Regions from separate parts of the Micromonospora cremea genome, predicted to be linked through region 1. Evidence: riboswitches for the same ligand, from Rfam matches in the RefSeq annotation. Region 1 holds a riboswitch; each other region holds the start of a gene.
The links. A riboswitch is a leader RNA that binds a small molecule or an ion and turns the genes downstream of it on or off. The one in region 1 is predicted to bind cyclic di-AMP.
Positions count from the first base shown of each region.

Region 2: linked by a shared signal. The riboswitch ahead of BUS84_RS25915 (coiled-coil domain-containing protein) and the one ahead of BUS84_RS23725 (C40 family peptidase) in region 1 are both predicted to bind cyclic di-AMP.
Region 3: linked by a shared signal. The riboswitch ahead of BUS84_RS33615 (C39 family peptidase) and the one ahead of BUS84_RS23725 (C40 family peptidase) in region 1 are both predicted to bind cyclic di-AMP.

Region 1 is NZ_FSQT01000002.1:2,211,914-2,217,850, forward strand. It holds gene BUS84_RS23715 (C40 family peptidase) at 1-910, shown strand, start outside; gene BUS84_RS23720 (N-acetylmuramoyl-L-alanine amidase) at 973-2,964, opposite strand; cyclic di-AMP (ydaO/yuaA leader) riboswitch at 3,189-3,325, shown strand; gene BUS84_RS23725 (C40 family peptidase) at 3,338-4,378, shown strand; gene dcd (dCTP deaminase) at 4,457-5,035, opposite strand; gene BUS84_RS23735 (pyridoxamine 5'-phosphate oxidase family protein) at 5,135-5,692, shown strand; tRNA gene BUS84_RS23740 (tRNA-Gly) at 5,927-5,937, shown strand, end outside.
Region 2 is NZ_FSQT01000002.1:2,671,289-2,679,158, reverse strand. It holds gene BUS84_RS25940 (hypothetical protein) at 1-781, opposite strand, end outside; gene BUS84_RS25935 (heavy-metal-associated domain-containing protein) at 797-1,006, opposite strand; gene BUS84_RS25930 (metal-sensitive transcriptional regulator) at 1,158-1,454, shown strand; gene BUS84_RS25925 (heavy metal translocating P-type ATPase) at 1,504-3,465, opposite strand; gene BUS84_RS25920 (YibE/F family protein) at 3,918-5,294, shown strand; cyclic di-AMP (ydaO/yuaA leader) riboswitch at 5,461-5,591, shown strand; gene BUS84_RS25915 (coiled-coil domain-containing protein) at 5,596-6,615, shown strand; gene BUS84_RS25910 (carbonic anhydrase) at 6,671-7,375, opposite strand; gene BUS84_RS25905 (helix-turn-helix transcriptional regulator) at 7,577-7,870, shown strand, end outside.
Region 3 is NZ_FSQT01000002.1:4,287,619-4,295,488, reverse strand. It holds gene BUS84_RS33635 (bifunctional cytidylyltransferase/SDR family oxidoreductase) at 1-634, shown strand, start outside; gene BUS84_RS33630 (CDP-glycerol glycerophosphotransferase family protein) at 677-2,365, shown strand; gene BUS84_RS33625 (alpha/beta fold hydrolase) at 2,781-3,527, opposite strand; gene BUS84_RS33620 (hypothetical protein) at 3,702-4,718, shown strand; gene BUS84_RS33615 (C39 family peptidase) at 4,787-5,635, opposite strand; cyclic di-AMP (ydaO/yuaA leader) riboswitch at 5,861-6,002, opposite strand; gene BUS84_RS33610 (hypothetical protein) at 6,289-7,059, opposite strand; gene BUS84_RS33605 (hypothetical protein) at 7,184-7,597, opposite strand; gene BUS84_RS33600 (acyltransferase family protein) at 7,699-7,870, opposite strand, start outside.

The DNA.
Region 1 (5,937 bases):
CGCGGCCGTCGGCGCCGGCGTGCTCTCCGCGCCCGTGCAGGCCGCGCCCACGGTCGACGAGATCGAGGCGCAGATCGACAAGCAGTGGGAGCAGTTGGAGCCCACCATCGAGCAGTACAACAAGGTGCGGTCGCAGCTGAAGGCCAACCGGAAGAAGTCGTCCGAACTGCAGAAGAAGATCGAGCCGCTGGCGCTGCAGAGCGAGCTGGCGCTCAACCGGGTCGGTGACCTCGCCTCCCGCTACTACATGTCGGGTCCCTCCCACGACATCGGCGCGCTGCTGGTCAGCGCCAAGCCGGACACGCTCACCGAGCAGCTCACCGTTCTCGACCGGCTGGCCGCGCGGGAGCGCAAGGAGGTCGAGGGCGTGCTGGCCGTACGGGCCAAGTACGACGGCCAGAAGCAGAAGCTGGACGCGCTGATCGCCACCCAGACCAAGCAGCAGAACGAGCTGGCGGCGAAGAAGAAGCAGATCGACGGCGAGATCAAGCGCCTCGAGGCGTCCCTGCCGAAGACCACGGTCAAGACCGAGGGCTGCCCGACCATCAACGGCGTGGTCAGCGCGGCGGCCCGCACCGCGATCCGGACCGCCTGCGGCAAGATCGGCAAGCCGTACGTCTGGGGCGCCACCGGCCCGAACTCGTTCGACTGCTCGGGCCTGACCCAGTACGCCTACAAGGCGGCGGGGATCAGCCTGACCCACCACACGGGTGACCAGTGGCACGAGGGCAAGGCCATCTCCCGGGCCGATGCCCGCCCCGGTGACCTGGTCTTCTTCTTCAGCGACCTGCACCATGTCGGCCTGTACCTGGGTAACGACAAGATGGTGCACGCGCCGCGCGCCGGTAAACCGGTGCAGGTGGCCAGCATCAACTACATGCCGGTCGCCGGGTTCCGCAGACCCGGCTGATCCAGCAGGCACGACGAGGGCCCCCGGTCGAACGACCGGGGGCCCTCGTGCCGTTCAGCGGTTCAGCCGGGTGCGCCCACCGGGGACGGCAGGAGCTGCACGTCGGCGGGGTCGACGTACATGATCCGGTGGCCGAACTGGATCTGCGCGTACCGGTTCTGGCTGCGGATGACCGTCCAGTCGCCCGGCGACGAGCCGTCGAACGTGGTGGCCTTGTAGTACTCGCCCGGCAGCACCGCGCCGACGGCGTACCGCTGGCCGGCCGACAGCGTGTACTGGAGCGGCGAGATCGGCTGGTAGGGCACTCCGGCCGGGTACGCCGCCTCCTCGGGGTACGCCCGCCCGTACAACGGGATGGTGGCCCGCCCGGGCTTCGGGGTGGCCACCACGCCGACGGTCCAGCTGGCGGTCGGCGCGGACGCCGGGTTGTGGAACCAGGCCCGCTGCCCGAGATACCAGATCGCCGTCCAGTCACCCTGCCGGCCGGCGAGGGCGTACGTCTGGCCGGCGGACGCCCGGGCCCCGTGGTCCGACACGGCCATCGTGTTCGGGGTGCCATCGGGGCGCAGTGCGATGTCGTTGACCAGTGGCGCGTCCGCGGACGGCGCGCTGCGCAGCACCACCGCCGATGAGCCGCGCGGTGCGCACGGCACGCCGGAGGTGACGCAGCCGGTGAACGCGGGCTGGTTGGTGGCGTAGTCCGGGTCGATCCTGACCAGCCCGCTGGCGGGGATGCCGGTGTCCAGCCGCGGCGCGTGCAGCAGGTTGAAGTAGTGCGTCCAGTCCCAGTACGGGCCCGGGTCCCAGTGCATCCCGGGCACGTTCGCCGCGACGGTGCCAGGCACGTTGTCGTGGCCGATGATGTGCTGGCGGTCCAGAGGGATACCCAGCCGCTGGGCGAGGTGCCGGACCAGTTTGGCGGAGGTCCGGTACATCGCCTCGGTGTACCAGGTGCCCTGCGCGGCGAAGCCCTCGTGTTCCAGCCCGATCGACTTGGCGTCGACGTACCAGTTGCCGGCGTGCCAGGCGACGTCCTTGGTCTTCACGTGCTGGGCGATGTGCCCGTCCACCGAGCGCAGCGAGTAGTGCCAGCTCACGTAGGTGGGGTCTTGGACGAGTTGCAGCGTGGTCGCCCAGCTCGCCTCGGTGTCGTGGATGACGATGTACTCGATCTTCTGCCGGCCGGGTCGGTCGGAGAGGTCGTGGTTGCCGTAGTCCCCGGCGCCGAACGCCTCGTACGGCGCCGGGATCCACTCGCAGGAGATGGTGCGGGGGCACTCCAGCCCGTCCGGGCGGGCGAGCCGGCGCAGTCCCAGCCGGTCCAGCCAGGAACGCTGGGGTTGGATCGCCCGGGCCGCCAGCGTGATCCGCTGGCCGTCGTCGGTCACCCGGGACTCGCCGGCGCCGATGGTGGTGAACACCTCGTCGGCGAAGGCGGCCGCGGCGTCCGCGCTGTCCGCGCCGGCGTAGCGGGCCACCGCGCCGTACCAGGCTGCCGGGTCGGTGTCGGCGCCCACCGGAGCGCCGATCTCCCGCTGGTACGCGGCCAGCAGTGCCGCGCCGCCACGGATGTTGACGCTCGCGTCGGTACGCAGTGACTCGGGATCGGCGCCGGTCAGCGCGGCGGCGGCGTCAACGGTCTGCAACGCGGCGGCGGGTGGCGCGGGCTCCTCGGCCGGTCGGGGCGCCAACGCCCGGGCGGGGCGGGAGTCGTCGCCGCGCGGGTCTTCGGTGCCGGCGTCGTGGTGGCCGCGCCCGGGTAGGGCGACCACGTGCCGGGCGTCGGTCAGGTGCATCGGGCCGTAGCCGCCGCTGGTGCTCGGTGTGCCGGCGTTGCTGTCCCAGCGCGATTCCAGATAGGAGACACCGAGCAGCACGTCGGCCGGCACGCCGTACTCGGTCGCCGCGGCGGCGTACTGCTGCTGGCGGTCGGCGGTGGGTGCGGCCGCGGCTGGGCCGGCGGGTAGTGGTACCGCGGTCGCGGCGGCGACCACGGCGGCGGCGAGCAGTGCGCGCGCCGGCCGGTGAACAGGGTTGGACGGTGCATCGACCACCCTAGATCTGACGGGCGAAGGTGAGGTCACCTTCACCCCGCCCGGAGCGCGCGTCAATACCTTTCCTGCTACCGATGTTCGTGGAAGGAAACCTCCAGCTGTGGTCGTCGCCCCCGGCAATCGGTACGGAGTGTCACGGCCCCACCGGTTGCGGATCGGTAACGGCCGTCTCTACTCTGGTCATTCGTCGGGCCGACAGCAGCTCCGCCCACCCGGGCGGTAACGGACCGACACCGCCGAGTCGCTTCCGAGCGAGCCGGGGACCCAGGTTTTCCGGGGTGAATCCGCAGCCACTGCGGTAGGGCGTCCACCTTCCCGCCCGAACCCGTCAGCTAACCCGGTAGGCGGTCAGGAAGAAGGAGTACGGAACCCGGTGGCTCACCATGCCCCGCGGCCGTCGTCCGAGCGGTCGGCGTCAGCCGGCCCGACGTCGATCGTGCCGCGCCCACGCTGGTCCCGCTTCACCACCGCCCTCGCCGCCCTGGTCGGCGTTGCCGTCGTCCTGACGGGCAGCGCCACGGCGGCCCACGCCGACCCGTCCGTCGCCGAGATCGAGCGCCAGATCGACGCCGACTGGAACAAGCTCGAACCGATCATCGAACGGCACAACGCCGCCCGGACCGACCTGGCCGCGAAGCGCAAGCAGGCCGACGCGCTGGCCGCCCGGATCGCCCCGCTGGAGCGCCAGGTCGACGCCGCGATGGACAAGGTCAGCTCCCTGGCTGTCCGCGCGTACAAGGGCGAGAACGTCTCCACCGTCAACGCCGTGCTGGGCAGCCGGTCGCCCAGCGAGGTGGTCGGGCAGCTCGAGATGCTCGACCGGTTCGCGCACGACCAGCAGCAGGACGTGCGGCAGGTGTCCGACCTGCGTGACGAGCTGGCCCGGCAGAAGGCGCCACTGGACGAGATGGTGGCCCAGCTGACCCGGACCGAGGCCCAGCTGGCGGCCAAGAAGAAGCAGATCAACGACGAGATCGACCGCCTGCAGAAGCTGCGTCTCAAGGTCTACGGCAACGGTGGCGGCGGCCCGCTGCGTCCGGCCCCGTGCCCGGCCAGCTACCCCGGCGGTGGTGCCGGCGTGGCCGTCAAGTTCGCCTGCGCGCAGATCGGCAAACCCTACGTGTGGGGCGCCGAGGGCCCGAACTCGTACGACTGCTCCGGGCTGATGCTGGCCGCCTGGGCCAAGGCCGGGGTGTCACTGCCGCACAACGCCGCCCAGCAGAGCCGGGTGACCAAGGACGTCAGCAGGGCCGACCTGCGCGCCGGCGACCTGGTCTTCTACTACAGCGACATCCACCACGTCGGCATGTACGTCGGCGGTGGCTGGGTCGTGCACGCCTCGCAGGCCGGTCAACCGATCAAGATGAAGAAGGTCGACGACGGCCCCATCCACAGCTACGGCCGCCCAGGCTGAGATGTAAGGAGGGGCCCCTTCTCGTATAGGAGGGGCCCCTCCTTGACATCCGGCGGGCGCAATGCCCGACGGGTGGCTTCAGCGGGTCGGCCAGGTGCGCCAGTGCTGCCAGGCGCGGCTCGGTGTCGGCCCGCGCTGCCCCTGGTAGCGCGAGCCGTAGACCGCCGAGCCGTACGGGTGCTCGGCCGGAGAGGAGAGCCGGAAGATGCAGAGCTGCCCGATCTTCATGCCCGGCCAGAGGGTGATCGGCAGGTTCGCCACGTTGGACAGCTCCAGCGTCACGTGCCCGGAGAAGCCCGGGTCGATGAAGCCGGCGGTGGAATGCGTGAGCAGGCCCAGCCGGCCCAGGCTCGACTTGCCCTCCAGTCGGCCGGCAAGCTCGTTGCCGAGCGAGATCACCTCCAGCGTCGAGGCGAGCACGAACTCCCCCGGGTGCAGCACGAACGGCTCGCCGTCGGGCACCTCGACGACCGACGTGAGGTCGTCCTGCTGCATCGCCGGGTCGATGTGGGTGTAGAGATGGTTGTTGAAGACCCGGAACAGCCGGTCGAGTCGTACGTCGATGCTGGACGGTTGGACCAGGGTGGGCTCGAACGGCTCCAGGCCCAGCGTGCCGGCCTTGATCTCGGAGACCAGGTCGCGGTCGGAGAGCAGCATCGGACCACCATAGCGGCGTTGTGGGCGACAGCCAGATCCGGTGCCGGTGACCAGCGCGTCGAGGTCGCTGGTCGTACATTTGTTCGATAGAATACCGGCATGGCTTCCTGGTCCGAATTCGCCGCCGACGAGCCCCGACTCGCCGACGGGATCCGCGTTCTCCTCCAGCAGTACGGGCCGGGCTTCGGCTACCTGGCCACGGTCCGCGCCGACGGCGGGCCGCGGGTCCATCCGGTCTCCCCGGTCATCACCGACGAGGGTCTCTTCTGCTTCATTCTCGACTCGCCGAAGCGCCGCGACCTCGAACGCGACGGCCGTTACGCGCTGCACTCGTTCCCGCCGGAGGAGAGCGACGACGAGGCGTACGTGGCGGGGCGCGCCTGGCCGGTGACCGATCCGGCCCAGGTGGCCCGGCTGGCGCAGAGCGCGCGGGCTGCCCCGCAGGTCGACTGGCGGCTGTTCGAGTTCACCGTCGACGTGGCGATGCTGGCTCGCCGCGAGCACCACGGCGCCGGTTTCCCCGGTGGCGCGCCGGGTGGGCCGGCCGTTCAGGTCTGGCTCGACCCGCACGCTCCGCCCGCGGCGGCCGGGCCGTCCTCCGTACCGCAGACCCGCCCGGCCCGCCGCAGCCGTGACGTCCAGCGCTCGGCCGCCTGACCGCGGCCCACGATCCGGTCCTGGGGAAAGACGCCGGTGCCGGCCCCGTCGTGACGGGGCCGGCACCGGTGGTACGCGGGAGCTACGCCGCGCGGTACGCGTTCCACGCGGTCAGCATGCGGCTGGCCTGCCCGGGGTGAGTGGTCCCTGCGGCGCGGCCGGGTGGTGAGCCCGGCGCACCGTGGGGGCACCTGGGTGCACCGGCTGGGTGACTCAGGTACAGTGGTGCCGCTTGCGGGTGTAGT
Region 2 (7,870 bases), 460 kb from region 1:
GGAAGTTGACGGCCGGTCCGGGCCGGGTGCGCCCGTGGCCGGGTGTCCCCTCCGGGTGGACGTGCAGGTACGCCAGGTCGCCCCGGCGAAGCGCCACGAGATGGCCGTACGCGCCCAGGTAGGGCTCCAGGTCGGTGACCGGCTGCCCGTCCCGGCTGACGGTCAGAGTGAGCGGCGAGGTGCCGCCGGGCTGCACCGCGCCGGCCAGGGTGACCGTGTAGCCGTCGACGGTCGTGCTGGTCGCCGGTGCGGGCAGCGGCCGCTCGGCCAGCGGGCCGGGGACGGTCACGTCCACGCCGAGGGTCAGCGGCTCTCCTCCGGTCGGGGCGAAGTCGGCGAACGCCCGCCACTGCCCGGGGCCGGCCAGCGGGGTGGCGACCCGCCAGGTGCCGTCCGGGGCGAGGTCAGGGTGCACGTGGCGGAAGCCGGAGAGGTCCCGCCGGGCGACGATGAGATGCATCTGCTTGTCGTGCGCCACGTCGAACCGGGTCACCGGTCGGCCGTCCGGGCCGCCGATCCGGAAGGCGAACTCGCCGGCCGGGGCTGCGACCGGTTCGAGGGTGTAGCCGCGGTCGGCGACGAGCAGGCCGCCAGGAAGCCGGTCGGCCGACTCGTCGTGCTCCCCCTGGCCGGCCGGGCCCGGCTGGTGGGCCGCGCCGTCGTCGTGCCGACTCTCGGCGACCGGGGCGGCGGGACCGGCCACCTGCCCGATCCCGTACGCCGCGCCGAAGACCGCCGCGAGGCCCAGGGCGAATCCGCCCAGTCTGGTAACCGTGTTCATGGCGAAGCCTCTCGATCAGGCGTCGACGAGGTCGTAGCCGGCCTCGTCGACGGCGGCCCGGACAACCTCCACGTCCAGCGGCTGGTCGCTGCTGACGGTGACCCGGCCGGTGGCCAGGTCGACCTGAACGTCGCGCACGCCGGCGATGGCGCCGACCTCGGCGCTGACCGAGCTGACGCAGTGACCGCAGGTCATGCCCTGCACCTGGTACGTCGTGTTGACCATCGAACCGTCTCCCTCCGCCACCTCCGAGCATATACCCCCCTGGGGTAATTCGAAGGCGGACATCTGTCTTGTCCTGTACCGCTACCCCGTGGGGGTATCCGACAGGAAGGGACACTACCATACCCCCCAGGGGTAGGCTATCCTTGTCGCCATGACCGCACCCACTCCGATCCGCGGATACACCGCCAGCAAGGACCAGCTGCTCGCGCGGCTCCGCCGCGTCGAGGGGCAGGTCCGGGGCATCGAGAAGATGGTCGATGAGGACCGCTACTGCATCGACGTGCTCACCCAGATCTCCGCGATCCAGGCCGCCTTGGACAAGGTGGCGCTGGGGCTGCTCGACGGGCATGCCCGGCACTGCATGCACGAGGGCGCGGCCGAGGGCCGGGCCGACGAGATGGCCACCGAGATGATGGCGGCGGTCGGCCGGCTGATGAAGCGCGGCTGAGACCCGAGCCGGCCACGAGCGACGCTCGCCCGGCCCGACGGACGCGCCGTCAGTCGGGCTCCGGGTCGAGGCGTACCCCCCGCAGCAACTGGGCGTTGAGCGCCACCACGATGGTGGACGCGGACATCAGCACCGCGGCCAATGCCGGGCTCAACGCCACCCCGGCCCACGCCAGCACCCCGGCCGCCAGTGGCAGCGCCACCACGTTGTAGCCCGCCGCCCAGGCCAGGTTCTGCCGCATCTTCCCGTATGAAGCCCGGGAGAGCCGGACCACGGCACCGACCCCGCGCGGGTCCGACGAGGCCAGCACCACCCCGGCGGACTCGATCGCCACATCGGTGCCCGCGCCGATCGCGATGCCGACGTCGGCGCGCGCCAACGCCGCCGCGTCGTTCACCCCGTCGCCGACCATCGCCACGGTCAACCCCCGCCGCTGAAGCTCGGCCACCCGGCCGTCCTTCTCCGCCGGCAGCACCTCGGCGAAGACCTCGTCGACACCTCGCCGGAACCCCAGGTCGGCGGCGACCGCGTCGGCCACCGGGCGGGCGTCACCGGTGATCATGGCGATGGTGCGGACGCCCGCGGCGCGCAGCTCGACGATGGCCGCCCGGGCCTCCGGACGTACCTCGTCGGTCAGCGCGAACGCACCGAGCAGGGTGCCCGGCAGCCGCACCAGGTGCAGCACCGCGGCACCCCGCGCCGACCACCGGCCGATCGCCGCATCCAGGTCGGCCGGGAGCGACAGACCCAACTCCCGCAGCAGCGCCGGGCCGCCCACCGCGTACTCCGTACCGTCGACGGTGGCCTGCACCCCGCGGCCCGGCAGCGATCGGAACCCGGCGGCCGGGGCCCGGCCGACGCTCCCGGCCGCCGCCACGATCGCCCGGGCCAGCGGATGCTCGCTGTCGGACTCCACGCCGGACGCGATCCGCAGCAGCTCGTCCCGCTCGACGCCGGGTGCCGTCACCAGATCGGTGACCACGTGCTCGCCCCGGGTCAGGGTGCCGGTCTTGTCGAACAGCACCGCGTCGACGGTCCGCATCCGCTCCAGCGCCAAACGGTCCTTGACCAGGATCCCGGACCGCGCGGCCAACGCGGTGGAGAGCGCGACGACCAGCGGAATGGCCAACCCGAGCGCGTGCGGGCAGGCGATCACCAGGACGGTGACCGTGCGGACCACCGCCTCGTCGGGCTGGCCGAGCACGGTCCAGACCAGCACGGTCACCACGGCGGTGCCGGTGGCCAGGTAGAACAGCGCGGCGGCGAACCGGTCGGCCAGCAACTGGGCCCGCCCGCCGGATCGCTGCGCCTGCGCGACCATCCGCTGGATGCCAGCGAGCGCGGTCTCCTCACCCAGCGCCTCGACGCGGACCCGGATCGCCGAGTCGGTGGCGACGGTGCCGGCCACCACCCGGTCCCCTACCGACCGGGCGACCGGACGCGACTCGCCGGTGATCATCGACCCGTCCAGCTCGGCGCCGCCATCGACGATCCGGCCGTCCGCCGGAACGCGCCCACCCGGCCGGACCAGCACCACGTCGTCGACCCGCAGCTCGGTCACCGGCACCGGCTCGACCCGCCCGTCCGCCGCCACCCGCTCGGCATCGTCGGGCAGCAACGCGGCCAGTGCCGCGAGGGCGCCCCTGGCCTGGCCGATGGCCTTCATCTCCTGCCAGTGCCCGAGCAGCATGATGGTGACCAGCGCGGCCAGCTCCCACCAGAAATCCAGGTCGAAGGCGCCCACGCTGGTAGCCAGTGACGCGGCGTAGGCGACGGTGATGGCCATCGCGACCAGCAGCATCATGCCCGGTGCCCGATCGCGGACCTCGCGGACCGCACCGACCAGGAACGGCCAGCCGCCCCACCAGAACACCACCGAGCCGAGCCCGGGCCCGACCCAGGACCGGCCCGGGACGTCCAGCCCGAGGCCGAGCCGGTCCAGCACCAGGTGGCTGGTCAACACCACCGGCACGGTGAGCGCCAGGCAGACCCAGAACCGGCGGCGGAACATGGCGGGATCGTGCCCGGCGTGCTTGTCGTGCCCGCCGTGCTGCTGCGGCCCGCCGTCGGCGTGTGGCTGATGGCCCCCGGGCCCGGCGTGTCGCTGGTCGCCGGCGGGGCGACCGGGGTCGGGCGGTGACGGCGCGGGCATGACTCCAACATGCCGGTCCGGAAACCGCCGCGCGGGCGGTTGGACAACCTCGACACTCCGCCATGACCTGCGTCCCCGGGTCGGGCTGGTTAGCATTCCGACGATGGCCCTCCGGATCCCGCTACGCAGTTGGGCAGAGGTGCCGCCACGATGTGGCGTCGCCTCCCGCCGACCGGGCCGAGCGCTCACCGCCCGTAGTCACGCAGTCGCCAACCAGCGATCCGGCGCGCTCGTCGCCGCTTTCCCGCGGCGGCGGTGAACCGACCGGCCCGCCGGCACGTACCCCGCACCGGATCGTTGGGAGTCTCGCATTGGGTTCCGACCACACCCGTCCCGCTCCGTCCGCCCCGCCCCGGGTGCGACGGATCCTCATCGCGACGGTGGTGCCCCTCTTCGTCGCGACCGTGCTCGCCGCGGTGGTGCTCTGGCCGCGCGACGGGTCACCACAGACCGACGGCGGCGCGAACGTGCCGCGGTACCACGGCACGGTGACCCGGGTGGTGACCGAGCCCTGCCCAGCGACGGCGACGAGCCCCGAGGGCACACCGAGCCTCGGAGACGGGCCGTGTGGCACGGTGGACGTCCGGGTGAAGGACGGGCCGGCCTCCGGCCAGCAGGTCCAGACACCGGTGCCGGCCGGACCCGGCGCGCCCCGGGTCGAGGTCGACGACGAGGTCATCCTGGTTGAGCTGACCGATCCGACCGATCCCACCGCCAGCAGTTGGAACATCGCCGAACACCAGCGCGGCGCGCCGCTGCTGTGGCTGGCGGTGATCTTCGCCGCCGCGATCGTCGCGTTCGGCCGGTGGCGGGGCCTGGCCGCACTGGCCGGGTTGGCCGCCAGCTTCGCCATCCTGCTCACCTTCGTGCTGCCCGGAATCGGCGCCGGCCGGTCACCGCTGCTGGTCGCGGTGGTCGGCGCCGCGCTGATCATGTTCGTGGTGCTCTACCTGACGCACGGGGTCAGCGCCCAGACCTCGGTCGCGGTGCTCGGCACCCTGGGCAGCCTGGTGCTCACCGGCATACTGGCCACCATCGCCACCGCCGGCACCCACCTCACCGGCTTCGGCAGCGAGGACGCCACCACGCTGTCGATGTTCCAGGCCGACGTGGACCTGCACGGTCTGCTGCTCGCCGGGATCATCATCGGCTCGCTCGGGGTGCTCGACGACGTCACGGTCACCCAGGCGGCAACCGTGACCGAACTGGCCAACGCCAACCCCGGGCTGACCCGGTTGCAGCTCTACCGGGCGGCGACCCGGGTCGGCCGGGCGCACATCGCCTCCACCGTCAACACCATCGTGCTGGCGTACGCGGGCGCCTCGTTGCCGCTGCTGCTCCTGCTCACCGCCGACTCCCGACCGATCGGGCAGCTCCTGACCAGCGAGTTCCTCGCGCAGGAGATCGTCCGCAGCGCGGTCGCCACGCTCGGGCTGATCGCCGCCGTACCGCTGACCACCGGGCTGGCCGCGATGGTGACCGCAGCCGGCCGCCAGGACACCGCGCCCGCCGCCGACGCGCCCGCCCCGCGACCCCAGCCCGACCGCGCCGAGGCACTGGCCGCACTGAGCTCCCCACGCACGGGTCGACTCGATCCCACGTCGCCCGACCCGGCGCGGACCACACCCCCATCCACCGCCACCGACCGGTGGCCAGAGCCGAACAGGAGCACGGATACGGCATGGTGACACTCCTCAACGTGACCAGGTGGGGCATCCGCCCTGAGAACCGCGTCACTGGTCACTCAACGCCATGGCGAAATGACGCTTTTGATCGGTATCAGGGCGTAGCTCAGCCGGTCGACTCTCGGGTAACCTCGCTGCCGGTCACCGCCGAAGGCGCGAAGCGGCGCCTGCGGTGCCACCGCCCAATCGCCAACCGGCGAGCCGGGAACCCAGGTACGTGGGGTGAATCCGCGAAAGCGGTAGGGGCCACTTCCGCCCCGAACCCGTCAGCTAACCCGGTCGGCGGTCGACGGAAGGGAACATTGTGACGGCACCCCTACGCCGCTGGTTGACACCCGTGGTGGCCGTGATCGCCGCACTGACCGTGCTCGCCGGGCCCCTCCCGGCGCAGGCCGCCCCGACGACCCCCACACCGTCCGGGCACGAGGAGGACGGCGAGCCCCAGCTGCTCAACGACGTGATCGAGCAGACCAACCGCAAGTACTCCGCGGCCAAGTCCAAACTGGACAAGTCGAAGAAGAAGCAGCTGCAGCTGGCGCTGGAGGTCGAGCGGGCCAAGGCCGACCTGGATGCACTGGCGCCGCAGGTCGGGCAGATCGCCGCCCAGTCGTACCGCACCGGCCGGATCGGCCCGATGGCGATGCTGCTGGAGAGCGAAGCCCCTGACTCGTTCGTCCAGCGCGCCGCCGCGCTCGATGAGATGAACATGGTCAACGAGAAGAAGCTCGCCGAGGTCAACACGGTGAAGGCCCGCGCCGAGCAGGCCAAGCTGGCCCTCGACGCGGAGGTCCGCGAGCAGCAGAAGCAGACCGCCCTGATGGCGAAGGAGAAGCGCGACGCGGACAAGGCGCTCGCCCTGGTTGGCGGCAAGGGCTTCACCGGCGGGCTGGTGTCGGCCACCTCGCCGGTCGCCCGGCTCGGCCCCGGACGGACCGCCGACGGTGACTGGAAGTCCGAGTCCTGCAGCGAGAACGACCCCACCACCTCGGGCTGCGTCACCCCGCGCACGCTGCACGCGTACAAGGAGGTCAAGCGGGCCGGCTTCAACCGGTTCGTGGGCTGCTACCGCTCCGGCGGGCCGTGGGAGCACCCGAAGGGCCGCGCCTGTGACTGGTCCTTGCAGAAGAGCGGCTTCAGCCCGTGGCACAACGAGGACACCCGGACGTACGGCAACAACGTGGCCGCGTTCCTCATCCGCAACGCCGACCGGCTCGGCATCTACTACGTGATCTGGAACCGGCAGATCTGGTTCCCTGCGACCGGCTGGAAGTCGTACAGCGGGCCCTCGAACCACACGGACCACGTGCACATGTCGCTGCTCTGATCCCGCGATCTCCGTCGAGGGCCGTTCCGCGTCACGCGGGGCGGCCCTCGTCGTGTCAGGCGGCGGGCGTGCTGGCGCCGGTCGGTACGTCGAGCGTCGCGGCCGGCACGGCGGCCACCGGACGCACCATCCCGGCGGCGAGGCGGTACGACACCCCCACCACCGCGCACCGCCCCTGCGCCACCTCGGCGGCCAGCACGGGCGACTGCCCGAGCAGCGCCTCGACGGTCTGCGCGATGTGGATGTCGACGATGCCGTCGATGTCGTCGACCCCCTCGGCGGCGGCCCGACGCAGGCTGGGCAGCACCGCGTCGACCACTGCGCGCAGGTGCCCCTGGGGCGGTGTGCCGGTGGCGGCCGACTCCCGGGCCGCCTGTACCGCACCGCACGAGTCGTGGCCGAGCACCACCACCAAAGGGGTGCCGAGCACGGTCACCGCGTACTCCACGCTGCCCAGGACCTCCGGGCCGGTGGTGTGCCCCGCGGTGCGGACCACGAACAGGTCACCCAGCCCACGATCAAAGATGATCTCGGCGGCCAACCGGGAGTCGGAGCAGCCGACGACCACCGCGAACGGATGCTGCCCGTCAGCCACCGCCGCGCGGTGCCCGGCGTCCTGATTGGGATGGCGCGGGGTGCCGTTGACGAAGCGGCGGTTGCCGGCAGCCAGTTCGGCGTACGCCTGGGCCGGATCGGCCGGCACCCGGTCCGGGGTCCGCTGCGGACCCGGCTGGCCGCCGGGTGTACCGGGACGGCTCATCCCCGCACCTCTCCTCCACGCGTTTGACCTGCTCAGCCGACTCTTCAGCGGGGCGGCGGCGGGCGCTGACTCGGGCTCCACGGTCACACGCACCGCAAGATGCGTCAAGATATGCGTGATATAGATTTCATACGTTGCCCCTGGGCCGGTGCTCCGGCGACGCTCCGAGGGCGCGGCGGCAACCGGAGAGGCGGACCCACGATGGCGAGCACAGCGACGGCGGCTGGCGACAGCGGCGGCCGGAACTGGACATTCCTCACCAACCACGGGCACGTTCTGCTCGCCATCGCCCGCGACCCCACCGCGCGGCTGCGCGACGTGGCGGCCGAGGTCGGCGTGACCGAGCGGGCCGCGCAGGCGATCGTCGCCGACCTGGAGGCCGGCGGCTACCTGCAGCGCACCCGGGTCGGACGGCGCAACGAGTACACCCTCAACCCGGCCGGCCATTTCCGGCACCCCGCCGAGGCCGACCGCCAGGTCGGCGATCTGCTCGCG
Region 3 (7,870 bases), 2.1 Mb from region 1:
CCAGGTCTTCCCGTTCAGCCGCTCCACCACCGGCACCCACGTGGAGCGGACCGAGGACGTCGAGGCCGCGCTGAAGACCGCCTTCGAGGCCACCGGCCGGATCGACCACGTGGTGGTCACCGCCGGGATCCTGGAGAAGGGCGCCCTCGCCGAGATGGACGAGGAGACGATGGACCGGCTCCTCCAGGTCAACTTCGTCGGCCCGGTGACCATCGCCCGGCAGTCCCTGCCGTACCTCCAGCAGACCAAGGGCCAGCTGCTGCTCTACACCTCCAGCTCCTACACCCGGGGGCGGGCCCGTTACGCGCTCTACTCCGCCACCAAGGCCGCCCTGGTCAACCTCACGCAGGCGCTGGCCGACGAGTGGGCCGACGTCGGCGTACGGGTCAACTGCATCAACCCGGAGCGGACCGCCACCCCGATGCGGACGCGGGCCTTCGGCGAGGAGCCGGAGCACACCCTGCTCGCCGCGGAGGCCGTCGCCCAGTCCTCGCTGGACGTGCTGATCTCCGACCTGACCGGCCAGGTGATCGACGTACGCCGCGCGCCCGGCGACGGGCCCTCCACGACCGTGCCGGCCCAGGCCCCGCCGAGCCGGGTCGGTGCGCCGGCCGGTGCGGCCTCCGCGAGCTGACGTCGACGACGGCGGAACCCGGACGGCGGCGAACGGAGCGACATGCGCGGTGACCTGGTCCGAAAGCTGGCCGCCCGGTGCCTGAGCACCGGCCTGGCCGTGCTGGCCTTCGTCGTGGTGGCGCTGACCGGCGCCACCGGATGGGGGCTGGCGTTGGCCGTCGCCGCGCTGGCCGCGGCGGCCGCCGAGCAGCGGATCCGGCCCGGCGCTGACCTCGTCGCCGAGACGGCGCTGATCGCCGCCGCCGTCCTGGTCGGATACGCCCGGCGCCTGGACGACGGGCTCGACCCGGCGCTGGTCGCCACCGCGCTGGTGCTGCTGGGGCTGGTGCTGCTGGTGGGGCCGCTGCGGACCGCCGGCAACCTGGAGATCCGGGTGGCCAACCTGCCGGTGCGGGGCTGGACGCCGCTGATCGCCGACCAGCTGGGCACCGCCCTGCTCTGGCTGCTCACCGCGGTGACCCTGGCCGCCGCGTTGGCCCTGCCCGCCGCCGTGGCGCTGATCGCCAGCCTGCTGGTCGGCGTCGGCGCAGGTGCGGTCGCCCTGGACCTGGCCCGGCGCCGGTTCCGGCCGACCGCCCGTGGTGGGGCGGTGGCCCGGGCGCTGCGCCGGCACCAGCCGGAGTTCCTGCTCTACTTCTCCGCGCCACCCGGCTCGGAGTACCAGGTCACCATGTGGCTGCCGTACCTGGAGCGGATCGGCCGGCCGTTCATGGTCGTGCTGCGCGAGCCGGAGTTCCTGGCGCCGATCGCCGCGGCCACCGACGCACCGGTGGTCTACTGCCCCACCCTGCGGGCGATGGACGAGGCGCTGGTGCCGAGCCTGCGAGCGGCGTTCTACGTCAACCACGGGGCGAAGAACAGCCACTGCATCCGGTTCACCGAGCTCACCCACGTACAGCTGCACCACGGCGACAGCGACAAGGCGCCGAGCGCCAACCCGGTGTCGGGGATCTTCGACCGGATCTTCGTGGCCGGCCCGGCGGCGATCGACCGGTACACCCGCGCCGGGGTGCAGATCCCGGCCGAGAAGTTCGTGGTGGTGGGCCGCCCGCAGGTCGAGTCGATCGAGGTACGCCCGGAGCCGGTGCGCGGCCTGGCACACCCGACCGTGCTCTACACCCCGACCTGGACCGGACACCACGCCGACGCCGACTACTGTTCGCTGCCCGTCGCCGACGACCTGCTGCGCCGGCTGCTGGAACGCGGCGCGACGGTGATCCTGCGCGCCCACCCGTACACCGCGCAGAACCCGGCCTCGGCCCGGCAGCTCGGCCGGTTGACCGAGCTGCTGGCCGCCGACCGGGCCCGCTCCGGGCGGCAGCACGTGGTCGGCGCGGCGGCCCGGGAGCTGAGCCTCACCGAGTGCGTCAACCGGTCGGACGCGCTGATCTCCGACGTGTCCGGGGTGATCTCGGACTACCTCTACTCCGGCAAGCCGTACGCGGTCACCGACATGGGCGACGAGGGCGAGCGGTTCGTGGAGCACTTCCCACTGGCCGGGGCGGGCTACGTACTGCGCCGGGACATGTCCAATGTGGACGAGGTGCTGACCGCGCTGCTGGACACCGACCCGGCGGCCGAGAAGCGCTGGGTCACCCGGCGTCACTACCTGGGTGACTTCCCGGTCGAGTCGTACGCCGAGGCGTTCCTGGCCGCCGCCCGCCGGGAGTTGGCGCCGGCGCCGGACCGCGCGGCGAGCGTGCCGGCGCAGCTCTCCCCCCTGGCCTGATCCGGACCACCGGGTCAGCCAAGGGAGTTGCCGCGTCACGCAACGCCTCCGCGATCGTGCCGATCAACTCGGCCTCGTCCGGCCCGCCCTCCAGGGCACGCACCGCGGGCCCGACGAGGGCTTGCGGTGACAACCCGGTTGGACGCAGCACCAGGAGCATGGACAAACCCCAGACAGCGCCACCCTCGGCCGCCAGCGGCCGGAGGTCAAAGGACCACGCGTCCGCACGCCCGAACACGAGCACCACCGGGATCGGTGCGGGCCGCTGTCAGGCCTCCCGCCCCGAGCGAGGCGACGAGCGGTCGACATCGACGCATCGCCTCGTCGAGGCGGTCATCGACGACATTCAGGCTCACGCTGACGATCAGGGCCGACTCGGGACTGCGCATCAGTCCGTGGCCCCACCTTCCGGGGTTCAGCGGTACGCGTCCAGCAACGCCAGCACCGCCGCGGGGTCCTCCACGTGCGCGTTGTGCCCGAGCCCGGGCAGCGTGGCGACCGGTACGCCGAACTCCTTGAGCTGCGCGTCGGTGACCATCGGGTCGTGCTCGCCGCGGGCCAGCACCACCGGCACGTCGGCCGCCGCCAGCAGAGCGGCGAGGTCCGGCTCGCCAACAGCGAACGCGGCCGGGTCCATCGCGAGGCGCCACCGGCCGTCGACCTGGCGCAGCCCGGCGTCGACCACGGGATGGTCCGGCAGGATCAGGCCGGACAGCCCGGAGACCCGCAGGTAGCGGCGAGCCGCCTCGGTGCGGCTGGCGAACCAGGCGATCGGTCGGGCGGCGAGTTCGGCGGCGCGGGTCAGCTCGTCGGGCGACCAGACCGCCTTGATGCCCAGCCCGACCACCGCGTCCACCGGCAGGCCGGCGGCGCGGGCGGCCAGCGCGAGGCCGACCACCCCGCCCAGCGAGTGTCCGAGCACGACGATCCGGTCGTCGGGGGCCAGGCCGTGGGCGATCCGCTCGGCGAAGCCAGCGAACGAGTACGACGGCAGCGGCGCCGACCAGCCGTGACCGGCGAGGTCCGGTGCGAGCCACCGCCCCGGCCAGTGCTGCTCCAGCAGCGGCGCCCAGGGCAGCCAGACGTCGCCGGTCGCCCCCATTCCGTGCAGCAGCAGCAGGACCGGCCCGCGGCCGGCTTGACCACCCGATTCATCCACCACGGCCGCAGTCTCCCACGGTTCGGCGACGGGTACGAGAGTCCCGGTCGGCGGCACGCGGGGGGACACCGATCGATGGAGATCCACTGTAGAGTTCGCCGCCTGGAAGGGCAGAGTCATCTGTCGATCCCTTGGGGAGAGGAGTCCACCGAGCTCACGAGGCAACGATCAGCACTGGTGGCGGCCCTGGCGGCCGTCGCACTCGGCTCGGCGCCCAGTGCCCCCGCGCTCGCCACCACCCCGAGCGTCCCCGCATCGGGTGCCGACGTGGTGGCGGCGGCCGATCGCGTCCTGCGGGTCTACAACAACAACATCGAGAACCTGGTGGTGAACAACTCCGACGGGACCTGCACCCGGATCTCCGGGCCGGACCACCTGACCTCGATCCTGGTCGACGACGCCGGCCGCACCGGCACCAGTGGCGTGGTGGCACCGGACATCCTGATCGTCCAGCAGGTGCGCGGCACCGGCCAGGCCGAGGCGTACGCCGATCAACTGTCGGCCAAGTTCGGCTACCCGGCGGGCACCTACCGGGCGATCGTGGCCTGGAGTGACCCGGAGCCGTGGGGCAGCACGCACAAGTGCAGCTCGCAGTCGCTGGGCGACCTCAAGAAGAAGCAGACCAACGGGATCATCTGGAACACCAGGACCCTCAGCCTCGCCGCCGGCGACATCTCGAAGTACTGGAGCGCGGGCTGGCTCAAGCCGGGCACGGCGTACTCCAACGGCGCCGGGTGCACGCTGTACAAGCCGCCGAACAGCGACCCGGACAGCACCGACTACTACAAGTGGAAGCGCAGCAGCGCCATCGCGGCCCGGTTCACCATCAAGGCGACCGGCACCAGCGTGTTCGCCGCGACCATGCACCTGCCCGAGGAGAACCGGCAGAACGCCTGCGCCGGCGACGGCGACCGGGGCATCGCCAACACCGGCATCCACCTCGGTGCGGACGCGACCAGCCTGTTGAACGCCTCCACGATCCGCATCGTGGGGATCGACGCGAACCGCACCGGCATCGCGCCGAGCACGTTGAGCGGGTACGGCATGACCGGCTACGGATCGAAGGCCACCAGCGGCTCCAGCAAGATCGACTACCTCTTCGTGGAGGGCAGCGTGCAACCGTCCAGCATCGACCACACGGTCAGCGGGACGAAGTCGAACCACCTCGCGCTGTACGGCTTCATCGGCTACTGACCGCACGGAGAAACGCCGCGGGCGCCGGCCCCTTGTGGGGGACGGCGCCCGCGGCGGCTGCGCCCGGGTCAGGCGGAGTAGCCCCGAGTGGCGATCCAGTTCGCCAGGTCGATCGTGGTGATCCAGTACGACGGGTCGGCGGCGTTCGCCGAGTCGGCGATCCGCACGGTCCGGCCGTTGTCCTTGTAGCCCACCACGGCGATGTAGTGCCCGCCGCCGTAGGAGTGCCAGCCACCATCGGTGTCGGTGGCGTCGCCGACGACGTTGGCCACCACGCCGCGGCCGGCGGTGATCGCCGCGACCACGTCGGCCTGGAGCTGGTCCATCTGGGCCGGGCTGGGCGTGCCGGCGAACATCCGGGTCCGGTACGGGGAGCCCTTCACCTCGGCGTTGAGCACCCGGGTGGTGTCCAGGGCCGAGTTGGTGCCCATCTCGGTGGTGCCCAGCTCGCCGCCGAGCTCGTCCTGGGTGCGGTCGATACCGGTGGCGCTGAGCGCGTTGCGGGTAGCCGCGGGTCCACAGTTGTAGTACGTGTTCTGCGCCTGGTAGTCGTAGTCGAGCACCTTGGTCGCGGGCGGCTTCGGCGGGGCCGGCTTACGGGTCAGATCCGGGTTGCCGCTGGCCTTGGCGGCGGGCGACGCGGCGCTGGCCGTCGGGGCGGCGGTGCTCGGCGAGGTGCTGGCCGAGGGGTCCGCGACGCGCGCCTCGCCGCGGGACGCGATGGTGTCGCTACGCATCTCGGCGACCGTGGTCGCGGTGTGCTGGCTGGCCGGGGCGTCGTCGGCGCCGGCGATCAGGGCGCCGGTGGTGGTCGCGAGCGCCAAGGCCGCGGCGGAGGCGGCGACGATCTGGTAGGGGCGCTCGGTGGCGAGACGACGGAGCTGACGCTTCAGGGTGTGCTTCACGGGGTCCTCCACGGATGGGGGGGAGAGCGGCACACCGGGCCGGACCGATATCCGGGCAGGCGCCAGCGCGCGGACCGTGGTCCGCGGGTGGTGAACCGCTCAGGGGATTGCCCGGCGTGGCCGGGTGGGAGAGGCGGTGACCCGGGGGTCAGCTCACCGGACGGATGAGCGGGGGCACCGCGGCGCCGTGGAGGCAGGGGAACAACCGAGGAGTGGAGAGGTGCTGCACGAGGATGGAACTCCTTCCGACACCGCCTACCGGGTTAGCTGACGGATTCGGGCGGGAAGATCGCCCTACCGCGGGCCGTGGCTCGCGGATTCACCCCGGACTTACTGATGGGTCCCCGGTTCGTTGATCACGATTGAGCGGGTCGGCGCGGCGTCGCCTCTTGCGATCGGTTACCGCACCGGACGGGACGACACTACTGGCCTGTTCAATCCCTGCCAAGCCAGGTTCACCTGCGTAAACCTGAAATCGAGCGCTAATTTCTGCGCGTATTGCCACTGACGTGACTCGATGGGACAACCGGTTACGGCGGCGATGCTGGGCGACAAGCGGACAGGCCGTCGACAACGGCACGGCATTCGCGGGGAAAATTCGTCCGAACGCGACGTGCGCCCGATTTCCCGCCGGTGTGACCGGGCTCACCCGCCAATTCGGAAGGTCAGCCCACGCGGGCCGGACGCCAGCGCGTCGCGGCTGCCGGACGGAACGCCGCCGTCACCGTCCGGCGGGCCGGCGCCAGGTTCGGCCGCAGCCGGGCCGCCGCCGCGTACGCCTCCTCGGCGAGGACGCGGGCCGACTCGGCGGCCAGCTCCGCGTCGCGCCAGGCCGACCGTTCCCGCCCGGCGGCCGCCCGGTAGTCGGCGAGCCTCGCGTCCCGCACCGCCCGACTGAGCAGCACCTCCTGCTCGACCGGGTGCCGGCGGGGATCCCAACCGTGCCGATGCGTGAACACGTCACCGAGCTGCCGCATGGACAGGTCCCCGCGCCAGTGCGCCGCCATCGCCGCGCGGTGCAGGTAGCGCTCCCGGCCGGCGTACTCGGCGGGGGTGCGCGGGGTACGCGGGGTGGGCAGCGCCCCGGCGCCGGCGAACCGACGGGCGGCGGTGTCCGCCTCGTCGTACGCGGCCCACGCCCGCTCCACCTGCTCCTGAGCGGCCAGCCAGTCGGCGCGCCGTCGACGGGCGGTCTGCGCCGCGCCCGCCGCGGCGACGGCCACCTCCTCGGCGTACCGCCGCAGGTCGGCGGCCTCGGCCGCGGCGGCCTCCCGGGCGGTGGGCGCCGCGGGGGTCGGGTCGACGGCCGGCTGGTCCCGCTCCGGGCGGGCGACCAGCACGGTGAGCACGGTCAGCGCCAGCAGGAACAGTGCCGACCAGATGGCGGCGGCCTGGGGCACTTCGGTCAGGAACTGGTAGAAGACGACGGTCTCCATGGTCGGCACCTCGGGGTGAGAGCTGTGCGATGGGAACCGCACGGTCGTGGCGGAGCCACGGATCGGCGGCGTGCGGAGCTGACGGCTCGACAGGCGCGGCGGGAGGGACGCTCGTCCCGGTGGCTCAGCGCGCGGGTGGGGCCCGGGGCGCTCGGCTGGCGCGGCCGTCGGTGCGGGGCAGCGGGTCGGCCCCGGCGTCGCGCACCCGGGTCGCGCCGGTCGGAGCAGCGGGGACGACGGTCAGCACGCCGGGCGGCACCGGCTGCGGGTCGGCCGACCATTCCGTGGACGCCGTCTCGGCGGCCCACTCAGCGGTCGCGTGCTCCGCGTCATCCACCGCGGCGGACCGGCACGACGGCGCGAGCGGACCGGGGGTGAACGCCGACGGCGCGGCGGCCGGCGCCACCGACGACGCGGCCGAGGCCGGGGCCTGACCGGCGCCGAGCGCCAGGGCGGCGACGACGGCGAAGCTGGCCAGCACGCGTGCCGCCCAGCGCGCCACCCACCACAGCGGACAGGTGAGCGCGGCCGGAAGCACGTTCCCACGCTACCGCCGCGGCCGATCGAGCGCATCGGTGCCGGGCGTGTCGACCCACGCCGCGCCGATCGCGCCAAGCCCGCTGACCAGGGTGGACGGTGTCAGCGCGAGTCGGCGTACGTCGATCGCTCGCCCGCCCGCCCGGCCGTGCGGGCTCCGGCGTTGCCGGCCTCGGTGCCGCCGGCTTCGGCGTTGTCGACCTCGGTGTTGCGGGCCTCGGTGCCGCCGGCGCGCTGCCGGGGGACGACCGCCGGTCGGGCCGGGCGGCGCGGG